One region of the Arthrobacter sp. KN11-1C genome, then DNA from elsewhere that is predicted to be linked to it. Evidence: riboswitches for the same ligand, from Rfam matches in the RefSeq annotation. Region 1 holds a riboswitch; the other holds the start of a gene.

The links. Region 1 has a riboswitch for cyclic di-AMP ahead of ACSBOX_RS16755 (peptidoglycan DD-metalloendopeptidase family protein). Riboswitches for the same ligand answer to the same signal wherever they lie in the genome.
Region 2: it holds a riboswitch for cyclic di-AMP, as region 1 does, so the genes downstream of both, ACSBOX_RS18470 (hypothetical protein) here and ACSBOX_RS16755 (peptidoglycan DD-metalloendopeptidase family protein) in region 1, are expected to answer to the same signal.

What each region holds. Positions count from the first base shown of each region.
Region 1 is NZ_CP197467.1:3,594,342-3,600,224, reverse strand. It holds gene serC (phosphoserine transaminase) at 1-140, opposite strand, end outside; gene ACSBOX_RS16760 (metal-dependent transcriptional regulator) at 415-1,110, shown strand; cyclic di-AMP (ydaO/yuaA leader) riboswitch at 1,237-1,447, shown strand; gene ACSBOX_RS16755 (peptidoglycan DD-metalloendopeptidase family protein) at 1,450-2,268, shown strand; cyclic di-AMP (ydaO/yuaA leader) riboswitch at 2,414-2,580, shown strand; gene ACSBOX_RS16750 (NlpC/P60 family protein) at 2,586-3,350, shown strand; gene ACSBOX_RS16745 (HNH endonuclease) at 3,599-4,099, shown strand; gene mobA (molybdenum cofactor guanylyltransferase) at 4,137-4,748, shown strand; gene ACSBOX_RS16735 (DUF6457 domain-containing protein) at 4,780-5,067, shown strand; gene ACSBOX_RS16730 (molybdopterin molybdotransferase MoeA) at 5,064-5,883, shown strand, end outside.
Region 2 is NZ_CP197467.1:3,961,566-3,967,448, forward strand. It holds gene ACSBOX_RS18460 (response regulator transcription factor) at 103-843, shown strand; gene ACSBOX_RS18465 (HAMP domain-containing sensor histidine kinase) at 856-2,334, shown strand; cyclic di-AMP (ydaO/yuaA leader) riboswitch at 2,498-2,670, shown strand; gene ACSBOX_RS18470 (hypothetical protein) at 2,673-3,395, shown strand; gene ACSBOX_RS18475 (glycosyltransferase) at 3,556-4,962, shown strand; gene ACSBOX_RS18480 (ArnT family glycosyltransferase) at 4,959-5,883, shown strand, end outside.

The DNA.
Region 1 (5,883 bases):
CGGTGGGAGGTGCCGAGGATCGTGGTCGAGGCGGCGGACAGGGCCTCGATCTGCTCCGGGCGGACCTTGGAGGGCCCGGCGCCGAAGCGGCCGTCCTTGGGCAGCAAATCGGCGGGGATAGTGATGCTGTTGTCGCTCACGGGATGCTCCAATGGTGAAGTAGCGGCCTAGATGGGTCGTGGCAGGTGGCAAGCGGCCTCCTTCGACTTCCCAATTCTGCCCGACGCCGCAGGCGGGGGCAGAACCGGAGGTGTCATAGTCCGCCACGTGGAAAGCTTTTGTTCCAACGGTCCACGACCGGGCGCCGGACATGACTCCGGAGCTGGCATGGGAATTATCCGGAGTAATTCCAAATAAGCTAAGCTTGGAGCTGGCGAAAACACGCAAGATACTGCGCTCGAGGAGCTGAGCTGGATGACGGATCTGATCGATACCACTGAGATGTATCTTCGGACCATTTTGGAGCTTGAAGAAGAGAACATCGTGGCTCTTCGCGCACGCATCGCCGAGCGCTTGCGGCACTCCGGCCCCACCGTTTCCCAGACGATCGGTCGGATGGAACGCGACGGCCTGGTGATTGTGTCCAACGACCGGCACCTTGAGCTGACCGAAACGGGCCGGAAACGCGCCACGGAGGTCATGCGCAAGCACCGGCTCGCGGAACGGCTCCTGGCCGATGTCATCGGACTTGACTGGGCCTACGTCCACGATGAGGCGTGCCGCTGGGAGCATGTCATGAGCGAGCGCGTGGAGCGGCGGCTCTACGAACTCCTGGACCACCCCACGGAATCGCCCTACGGCAACCCCATTCCGGGACTCGAAGCGCTGGGCGGAGCCGCGTCCCACGCGTTTACGGACGGCGTGGTCAACCTCCTTGACGCGATGAACGAATACTCACCTGAAAACCGGGTCACCGTCAGTCGCTTGGCCGAACCGATCCAGGTGGAACCGGAACTTCTGGTGCAGCTGGACGAGGGCGGAATCCGTCCCGGTGCCAGGGTTTCCCTGGAACGGGTGGGGGAGTACATCTCCGTCCGCGTGCCCAATATCGACGGCGCCCTGGAGCTGCCGCCCGAGGTTGCCTCGCACGTGTTCGTCACGGTCGCCTAGCCCGCCCGGCAAGGCGAGCGGCAAAGATAACGAAATTATTACCGCGGGGGCTTAATCCCCTATAGTTGACTACTGGCGCCGATACCAAAGCGTTACCTGATCCGAAGCCGAGTTCTGCCAGCGGACCAGGTGGATTAGTCCATTCACTGGCAGAAGCGGGGGAACCACCATCGGCCGTCGAAAGACGGCCTTGGGGTGAAGTCCGCAGCGGAAGCACACATTGCGCAGGGTCCCCTTCGGAGTAGCCCTCCGCTTCGCGTCCTTCGTGCGGACCGGGTCCACGATCTCTCTGGCCCGAATCCGACAGCTAACTTCGCAGGCTTGCCAGAGAGGAAAACCTTGACCACGCAGAACACCAGGGGCCGCAGGCGCGCGTCCGGTCCTGCTGCTGAGCTGCGGAGCGCAAGCGCCGTCGAGCACGAGCGCCCCCGCGATCCCCATCGCGAACTCCGCCGCCGCAAGGGTCCTTTGCGGCAGATGGCCGAGTTCGCAGCCGCGAGCGGAGCGGGACAGAAGGCGGGAGTGGCGCTTGCCGCTACGGGCCTCATCCTGACGCTCGCGATGCCGGGCACCGGCGCCATGTCGGCCACGGCCGAGTCAAACCCGGCCGCGTCGGCAGTGGGTACCCAGCCTGAAATCCCGGCCGCGGCAAGCGCCACGATCGACTTCAGCCGCGCTGCGGTTTCCACCACGGCGGATCCGGACAGCAGGCTCAAGCAGCTCCTGAGCGCGCAGTCCGTCGGCACCATCAAGACGTCGTCCTCCAAGGGCACCCTCGGGGCGCCGCTGGATACCCTGATCACGGCCTCGCCGTTCGGCTACCGCGTGAACCCCATCACGGGCGGCCTGGGGGAGTTCCACCGGGGCCAGGACTTCGTGGCCCAGTGCGGCACCCAGGTCCACGCCGCCGCGGCGGGCAAGGTGACCTTCGCCGGCTGGCATCCGTATGGCGGCGGGAACCGCATTGTGGTGGACCACGGCAACGGCCTGGAAACCACGTACAACCATTTGTCTTCGTTCAACGTCCAAGTGGGCCAGACTGTCAGCCGCGGCGATGTCATCGCGTTGAGCGGCACTACCGGCGCCTCCACCGGCTGCCACCTCCATTTTGAAGTCATGGTCAACGGCGACGTCGTCGACCCCCTGGGCTGGCTGTAGCCAATCCGATGGAAGCCTCTCGCATGCTTGTCACGCTCCGTGACCTGAATGTGACATTCAGCCAAAACTCATGTACCGTCTAACTCGCATCAACTTTTAGAGAGTTGATGCACTCGGGTGGATTGCCTAGCTCTGCCACTGCCCGAGGTTCCGTTCGCAAAACATCGTCTGGCAGAGGCGGGGGACCCACTTTTGGTCATCTTCACCGATGGCCTTGGGGTTAAGTCGCACAGCTTCCGAAAGGGAGGGGTGTGGCCGGATGACTCCCATCCGAATCCGACAGCTTACCTCGCGGGCATAGGGAGAGGCCTCTTAACGTGTCTTCACGCTCTACTGTTGCGCGCCACCGCGCCGTGGTCACCAAGACCAACTCGCTTGCCGTTATCGCTAAGACTGTCGGCAGCAACGCCGGTGGCGTAGGCCGTCAGGCAGCAGTTATCGCAGCTGCTTCCGGACTGGTTCTCACTAGCGGTATCGCAGCCAACGCTGCAGAAACCAATGTCCCCCGCGAGTCCACTGCGACCTCCGCCCTGGAAGTCCAGTCCGTCGCCCAAGCCAGCATTTCGGCCGACTCCTCCGTCGCCATCAAGTACGAGCGCCCGGCGGTTTCCACCGAGGCTGCTCCGGTTGCTCCTGCTCCGGTCGCTACCCAGGAAGCCGCTCCTGCTCCGCAGGCTGCAACGGGTGCCGCTAACGGCGTCTCGACGCTTTCCGTGACTGCTGCTGTTTCGCCCGCAACGAAGGTTGCCAGCGGCCAGGGCGCGGCAATTGCTGCCGCAGCTTACGCACAGCTGGGCGTTGCCCAGGACTGCACGGCTCTGGCTTCGAACTCCTTGGCTGCTGTTGGCATCCACTTCCACGGTTGGCCGGCAGACTACCTCTCCCTCGGCCGCACGGTCAGCGCTGCTGAAGCGCAGCCGGGCGACTTGGTCTACTACCAGAACGGTGGCATGGGCATGGCCCACATCGCCGTTTACGTCGGCAACGGCATGGCAGTCCACGGCGGCTGGAACGGTGGCACCACCGCCCTTTACAGCGTCAACGTCGGCTCCGGCCCGGTCTTCATCCGCGTTGGTGGCTAAATAGCTCCGGCTACATAGCTTCACTGGAACATCCCCGCTGGTCCGCCCGCGGGGATGTTCTGTTTTAACCAGCATGCGCTACGTGTCCGGCACGTGAACTTTGACCGACACTGTGCTGGAACTCCCGCAAGGATTCGTTGATCTGGCCTCCGGGTGTTTACTCTTAGGTTGTCGATCCACAGCCCGTACATGCAGAGGGCAGCCGGCCCTCGCGCCCCTGACGGGTGCGGCCGTGAAGAGGTACGTGCATGCGCACACTCGTTCTGAATGCTGGATATGAACCGCTGGCGGTAGTAACCTTCCGCCGGGCGCTGGTCCTTGTGCTCACCGGAAAAGCGAGCGTAGTGGCCGAAGGCGACGAGCCTGTCGTCGGGCCACAGGAGATTCTCGGACGTCCGTCTGTGATTCTGCTCAATCGCTACATCCGGCCAAGGTACAACACCATCACGGCGGTTACACGCCGCGGCGTCCTGCGCCGCGACGGTCACCGTTGCGCCTATTGCGGGAAAGCAGCCCACACCATTGACCACGTCCACCCCAAATCCAGGGGCGGCGCGGATTCCTGGGAAAACCTGGTGGCAGCGTGCCTGCGCTGCAACAACGCCAAGAGTGACCACACTCCAGCCGAGATGGGCTGGAAACTGAGGTTCACTCCCGCGGCGCCCACCGGGACTATCTGGCAGATCAAGGAGCTTGAGAAACCTGCGCCCGCATGGGATCCCTTCCTCCTCCCTGAATCGGCGGCCTGAACCGGAATTGAGCTCGCTTCCCGGGTAATCTGGGCGGGTGGACTTTGATGCGATGGTATTGGCGGGTGGCAAGTCCTCCCGCCTCGGCGGCGTGCCCAAAGCCCAGCTGAGGTACGGCGGCGCCACGCTCCTTCAGCGCGCCCTGGCGGCCACGCGCGGAGCCGGGAGAGTCGTCGTCGTCGGGCCGGATCCCGGCACTTTGCCGGACGGCACGCTGACCGCACGGGAGGACCCGTCCTTCGCCGGACCGGCAGCCGCGATCGCCGCTGGACTGCTCGCCCTGGGCCACAGCCAAAGTCTGTCCCCGAACCATTCGGCCTGGGTGCTCGTCATGGCCTGCGACATGCCCCTGGCCGCCGCCGCGGTTCCCGTCCTGCTCCAGGAACTTTCCGCTCACCCGGAATCGGAAGGAGCCCTGTCCATTTCCTCCGATGGACGGAAGCAGCCGCTGCTCGGGATCTACCGGGTATCTGCCTTGCAGCGGGAAGTGCAGGCTGTGTCGGAAGAGGGTGGCCTGGCCAACGCCGCGGTCTTCCGGCTGCTTGCTAGGCTTGATCTGCTGGCCGTGCCTGTCCCCGAAGGATCCACCGACGACGTGGATACCTGGGACGATGCCGCGGCGCTCGGAGTGGACGGCGACCTGCCGTGACAACAGCTGTACCGGACTGTGGAGGCGGATCGTGAAGAGCCAGGAAGAAACGCTCGAGGAATGGTGCAGGAGCCTGCTGCAAGCATATGAGCTCGAAAACGTCGAGATCGACATCAACGAGATCCTGTCCCTGGCAGGGGTTGCAGCCCATTCAGTGGTCCGGCCGGCGGCTCCTTTGACCACCTTCATCGCAGGCTTCGCAGCCGGACTCGCAGCGGGTTCGGGGCAGGCGAGCGAATCCGCGTCGATGGATGCCGCGATGGGCCTGGCCCGCACGCTCGCGAAGGACTATACGAACCCCGGAACCGACGCCGGATGACGGAATCCCCTCAAGAAGGCGCCGCGGGAGAAGGCGCCGAGCCGCCCGGCGCCACGACCGAACCGGCCCCGGACGTCGAGCGTGTCCCGCACGCCGACCACTTGTGGGCGGAAGCCCGGCAACTTGCCTTCGACAGTGCCACACCCATTCCCGCCGCGCCCGTCGCCCTGAAGGACGCCATCGGCAGGACCTTGGCCTCGGACGTCCACGCCCTGCAGGACCTGCCGCACTATGCGTCCTCGGCGATGGATGGCTGGGCGGTCAACGGCGGCGGCCCGTGGATCCTGGCGGAGCCGGGCCACAGGCTGGCCCCGCACCAGGCGAGCCCGATCACCACCGGCGGCCTGATCCCGCCGGGTGCCAAGGCGGTGCTGCGGAGCGAGAGCGGAGTCCTGACCACGGACGAGGATGGCTTGCCGCTCCTTGCGCTGGGAGGGAACGCGAAACCCGGCGAACCGCGCAACGGGCAACATATCCGCAACGCGGGCGAAGAAGCCGCGGCAGGAGAGCTACTGGTCAAATCCGGCGTCGTGCTGAACCCCGCCCACCTCGCACTGGCCGCACTGGCCGGGCGCGACGAACTGGACGTCCTGGGCAAGCCACTCGTGAAAATGCTCCTGACCGGCTCCGAAGTGGTGACCGCAGGTGTCCCGGCCCCCGGGCTGGTGAGGGATACCTTCGGTCCCCAGCTTGGCGCCGTCGTCGAGCTCCTTGGCGGGATCGGCGGCGAGCAAATCAAGATAGGCGACTCCTATGCCGAATGGCTCTCGGCCCTGGAAGAAGGCGAGCTGTCTCCGGACACGCCACCTGCTGACG
Region 2 (5,883 bases), 370 kb from region 1:
GGGAACCCGCGCAACCTTTGGACAGGTGGCTAGGCTGGGACTCACAGGGTGCTCACAGCAACGGCTAAGCACCGGCAAACCGGCAGATTGGAGAGTTGTCCCATGGCATCCTCGCACTCCATGACCAACAACCTTCCGCAGCTCAGCCACCCGGACGGTTCTCCCATCCGTGCCCTCGTGGTGGACGACGAACCCAGCCTCGCCGAGCTCATGAGCATGGGACTGCGCATGGCGGGCTGGTCGGTGGCGGTGGCCGGCGACGGTCCTGCCGCCGTGAAGCTCGCCAAGGACTTCCGTCCGGACGTCCTGGTGCTGGATGTGATGCTTCCAGGGTTCGACGGCGTTGAGCTGCTGGGCAGGATCCGCGCCTTCGCGCCCGAGGTGCCTGCGCTTTTCCTCACCGCCAAGGACGACGTGCAGGACCGGATCGTGGGGTTGGCCGCGGGCGGCGACGATTATGTCACCAAGCCCTTCAGCATGGAGGAAGTCCTCCTGCGCCTGCACCGCCTGGTCCAACGCTCGGGCGTGGCCGCGATGGACACGGCCGAGCTGGTGGTAGGCGACCTGACCCTGAACGTCGACACCCGCGAAGTCACCCGCGGCGGCGAAGACATCCCGCTCACGGCGACCCAATTCGAGCTCCTGCGCTACCTCATGGAAAATCCCAAGCGCGTGGTCAGCAAGGCCCAGATCCTGGACCGCGTGTGGGACTACGATTTCGGCGGGCAGGCCAACATCGTGGAGCTTTACATCTCATACCTGCGCAAGAAGATCGAGGCCCACCATCCGCCCATGATCCACACCGTGCGCGGAGCCGGCTACGTCATCAAGCCTGCCGAATAGCCGGGGCGCCGAATGTCCGCACTCTCCGGTATCCCCCGCCAGACCGACCACAGCTGGTTCAATCCCTCAACCTGGCACTTGCGCACCCGCTTGATCCTCCTTTCCATGGCGCTCCTCGTGGCCATCTGCGGCGCAGTCGGGATAGTCAGCTATGCCTCCATGGACGTGTTCCTCACGAAGCAACTGGACCAGCAATTGATGCAGGCCTCGCACGGCCGCCCGCCGCAAGGCAATCCCGGCGGCCGTCCAGACCCCTTGGATCCCCGGGGCCAGAGCATCGGCACCCTGAACGCGCGAATTCTTGGCGGCCAGGTGAGCAGCGACGCAGGATTCCTGTCCTCCGATGCCACCCGAACGCCGTTGTCACCCAGCGATGCCGGAACACTGTTGGCTCTCCCCTCCGACGGCCACCCTGTTGATCGCACCCTCTCCAATGGGGGCTACCGCCTGGTAGCCGCCGAAACTCCGTATGGCGATGTTGTCATCACGGGGCTGCCCCTCGCCTCGAAGGAGGACACCGAGGCCTCGCTCGTGTGGACCATGGTGCTGGTGTCCCTGGGCGGGCTGGTCCTGATCGGACTGGCCGGAACCGTCCTGATCCGCCGCACCATGCGCCCCTTGGAGCAACTTTCCGACGTCGCCACGAAGGTATCGAAACTTCCGCTCGACGCCGGTGAGGTGGCACTCGCGGTGCGCGTTCCGGCGTCGGCTGCCCACCCGGGCACGGAGGTGGGAAGCGTCGGCCACGCATTGAACCTCATGCTGGACAACGTCTCGAGCGCCCTCGAGGCGCGCCAGCAAAGCGAAACGAAAGTGCGCCAGTTCGTGGCCGACGCGTCACACGAACTACGGACTCCGCTGACGGCCATCCGCGGCTACACAGAGCTCTTGCGCATGACCGAGACGTTCACCGAGGACGGCCGCAAGTCACTGGGCCGGGTGCAAAGCCAGTCCGAACGCATGACCACCCTCGTGGAGGACCTCCTTCTGCTGGCCCGGCTGGATGAAGGAAAGGCCCCGGAGTTCACCGATGTGGACCTCACCCAGTTGGTGATCGAAACCGTCAGCGACGAGAAAGTCATGGCCCCCGAGCACATCTGGCAGCTCAAGCTCCCGGATGAGCCACTCACGGTCCGCGGCGACACCACACAACTCCACCAGGTCCTGGCGAACCTGCTCTCCAATGCCCGCAAGCACACGGAGGCGGGTACCACGGTGGTCACGGGCGTCATGCGTTCCGCCGATGGCAGCGCCGTGGTGACAGTGACCGACAACGGGCCGGGCATCCCGCCGGATTTCCAGGGCAGGATCTTCTCGCGCTTTGCCCGTGCCGACGCCGCCCGCTCCGGTTCCGAGGGCACGTCAGGGCTCGGCTTATCGATCGTGGAATCCATCGTTCAGGCGCATGGCGGTACTGTCGAAGTGGCATCGCGGCCAGGCCGGACCGAGTTTGCGGTGCGCCTTCCGGCGCTGAGGACCGCCACGGCCTGAAGACCGTTCACAGAATCACGACGCCGGTTCGCGACGAGCGCAAGTCGACGCACCGGCGTCGTGATCTCCGTTACCCAAATGTGACTTAAGCCGGATCCTCCTGTACCGTCGAATAGGTGCGCTGGATCATTCCGGCCGCCGCCGGGTAGGCGCCGAGCTCTGCCCCTCCCCGGTGCCAACAGTCCAGGCAGAGACGGGGGACCCAGGTCTCCGGGCAAGCGCTCATGTTGAGCCAGCCCTAGGGGTGAAGCCGCACCGCCACGATTCCCTGTGGCCACGGCCGGATGACCTCATCCGAATCCGACAGCTAACTCCGCAGGCGTCGAGAGGCAATCACCATGTCTGATTCCAGGAATCAGTCGCGCTCTGTTGCGCGCCACCGCGGCGAACCTGCCCGGAGAAACAAGTCACGTTCCACGTTGAGGCGAGCCGCCTCGAACCTCGGCACCGGCCAGCGCATGGCAGTTGTTGCCAGCGTCGTCGCCGTGTTCCTCGGCGCCGGTGCTGCAACCCAGGCCGCCGGACAAGCCATCAATGCCCAGGACATGAGCCGCTCGTCGGACTCCCGCGCGGCTAGCCACTCAGCCACTCCATCGGCCACCGCCACGCCGTCGGCGAGCGCGAGCGCCAAGCCCAGCGCCACGCCGGTTCCGAGCCAGGCAGCCGCCCCGGCTCCGGCCGCCGTCGCGCCCCAGGCGGCAGCTCCGGCAGCCCCCGCCGCGCCTGCTGCCCCGGCCGCACCTGTCGCCCTCGACGACCCTTCCGGCGCCCAGGCCTATGCCGCAAGCCTTCTCCCCTCCTACGGTTGGGGTCAGGGCGAGATGTCCGCACTGGTCACCTTGTGGAACAAGGAATCGGATTGGCGCACCACTGCCACCAACGCCTCCAGCGGCGCCTACGGAATCGGGCAGTCGCTGCCGGGCGAGAAAATGGCATCAGAAGGCGCCGATTGGCAGACCAACTACCAGACGCAGATCCGCTGGGGCCTGAACTACATCAAGGAACGCTACGGATCGCCCTCCGCGGCGTGGTCCTTCCACCTCGCGAACAACTGGTACTAAGCCAAGAGTCACGCACAAAGCACACAGAGGTCCGTCCCTTCAGGGGCGGACCTCTGCGTCTAGTGGCCAAACATGTGATTCGCCATGCCGGTCACACATCCACAGCCATGTCACAGGTTCCGCCTAAAGCCCTCATAATCGGCAGCCGCACTCTGGATACATGACGCTCATCGAATCCACCTCCGGTACCCTGAAGGACCCCGCGGTGGTGCCGCCGGGCCTTCCCCTCCAACCCAACGCTCCCCTCCAGCCCAACGCTCCCCTCCAGCGCAGCACTTCCATCCAGCGCAGCACGGTGCGGCGCGCCCCCGTGGACACCCACACCGCCATCCCCGTGCTCGATGTAACGATCCCTGTCTTCAACGAGGAACGCGACCTCGAAGAGTGCCTGCGCCGGCTTCACGGCCACTTGCGCGAGTCGTTCCCGCACGGCTTCCGCATCACCGTCGCGGACAACGCGAGCACGGACAGCACCTTGAAGATCGCCGAACGCGTGGCGAGGGAGCTGCCCGAACTCGCTGTTGTCCATCTCGAGGAAAAGGGACGCGGCAACGCCCTGCGCAAAGTGTGGCTCGCATCGCCGTCCCCGGTTCTCGCTTACATGGACGTGGATCTGTCCACCGACCTCGCCGCACTGGCGCCCCTTCTGGCACCGCTGATCTCCGGCCACTCCGACCTTGCCATCGGCACGCGCCTGACGCGGAGCTCGCGGGTTGTCCGCGGCCCCAAGCGCGAGTTCATTTCGCGCAGCTACAACCTGATGCTGCACTCGTTCATGGGCGCCCGTTTCAGCGATGCGCAGTGCGGCTTCAAGGCGATCCGGGCAGATGTCGCCCAGCAGATCCTCCCCCACACCATGGACAACTCGTGGTTCTTCGACACTGAGCTCCTGGTGGTCGCCGAACGCTGCGGACTCCGGGTCCACGAAGTTCCCGTTGACTGGATCGACGATCCCGATTCCAGCGTGGACGTGGTGCGGACCGCCCTGGCAGACATCCGCGGCATGGTCCGGCTGACCCGGGATCTCGTCTCGGGCCGCATCCCCATTCCGGAACTGCGCGCTGCACTTGCTCGCGGGCCGCTTCCGGCGTCATCGCGTACTGCCGAGCAGAGCCCGCGCAGCAGCCTTTTCGGGCAACTGGTCCGTTTCGCCGCGATCGGCGCTGCCTCCACCCTGGCTTATGTACTCATCTTCCTGTTCTGCCGCGGCTTCATGGACCCGCAGCTGGCCAACTTCCTGGCGCTGCTCGCCACGGCCATCGCCAACACCGGCGCCAACCGGCGCTTCACCTTCGGCATCCAGGGCGGCAATCCCGTCCGGCACCACTTCGAGGGGTTGATCGTCTTCGGGATCGGCCTCGCACTCACCTCCGGGGCACTCGCCTTGGTGCACAGTACGACGTCGCCCGACCGCTGGGGTGAGCTCCTCACCGTCGTCGCGGCGAACCTCGCAGCCACCGCAGTCCGCTTCCTCCTGTTCCGACTTTGGGTCTTCCGGCAGCCAGCCGCGCAGGCGACTGCACCCACCACACAAGCCACAACGCGCACAGAAACGGCAGCATCATGACCTCCACGATTACTCCCGCAAGCACAGGACCCGCCGGTGCAGAGGCTCCTGCCGCCGTCGGGACTGGCATTCCTGGTTCTGGCGACGCACCCCGTCACTCGGCCGGCGCGTCAATCCCCGGTGCCACGCCCCGCTGGACCCGATACGCCTTTGGACGGCAGCCCCGCTGGGTGCGCCCGTCCGCCGCCGGGCTCCTCGTAGCCACCGCGTTCCTGTATCTCTGGAACCTCGCTGCCACCGGCTACGGAAACTCCTTCTACGCCGCGGCCATCCAGGCCGGCACCAAGGACTGGACGGCGTTCCTCTTCGGTTCGCTCGACGCCGGCAACGCCATCACCGTGGACAAGCCCCCGGCCTCTTTGTGGATTCCCGCTTTGGCGGGCCGGATCTTCGGCTTCTCGCCCCTGAGCATGCTGGTTCCCGAGGCACTGATGGGCGTGGCCGCCGTCGGCTTCCTCTATTTGACGGTCAAACGGGTCTCCGGACCGGGCGCGGGCCTATTGGCGGGTGGCGCTTTGGCCCTGACTCCGGTGGCGGCGCTCATGTTCCGCTTCAACAATCCCGACGCCATGCTGACCCTTTGCCTGGTCCTGGCCGCGTACTTCACTACCCGTGCCATCGAACGCGCGGGCTGGAAGTGGCTCGCGGCAGCCGGCGCCGTCGTGGGACTCGCGTTCCTGGGCAAGATGCTGCAGGGATTCCTGATTGTTCCGGGCCTCGGACTCGCATATCTCTGGGCCGCCCCCACCCCGCTGCGGCGGCGCTTGCTGCACCTGCTCGGCGCAGTGGGCGGTATCGCGGTAGTGGCCGGCAGCTACATCGCCCTCTTCCAGCTGACTCCGGTTTCGGCACGGCCTTACATGGCAGGTTCGCAAACCAACAGCTTCCTCGAGCTGACTTTTGGCTACAACGGGCTGTCCC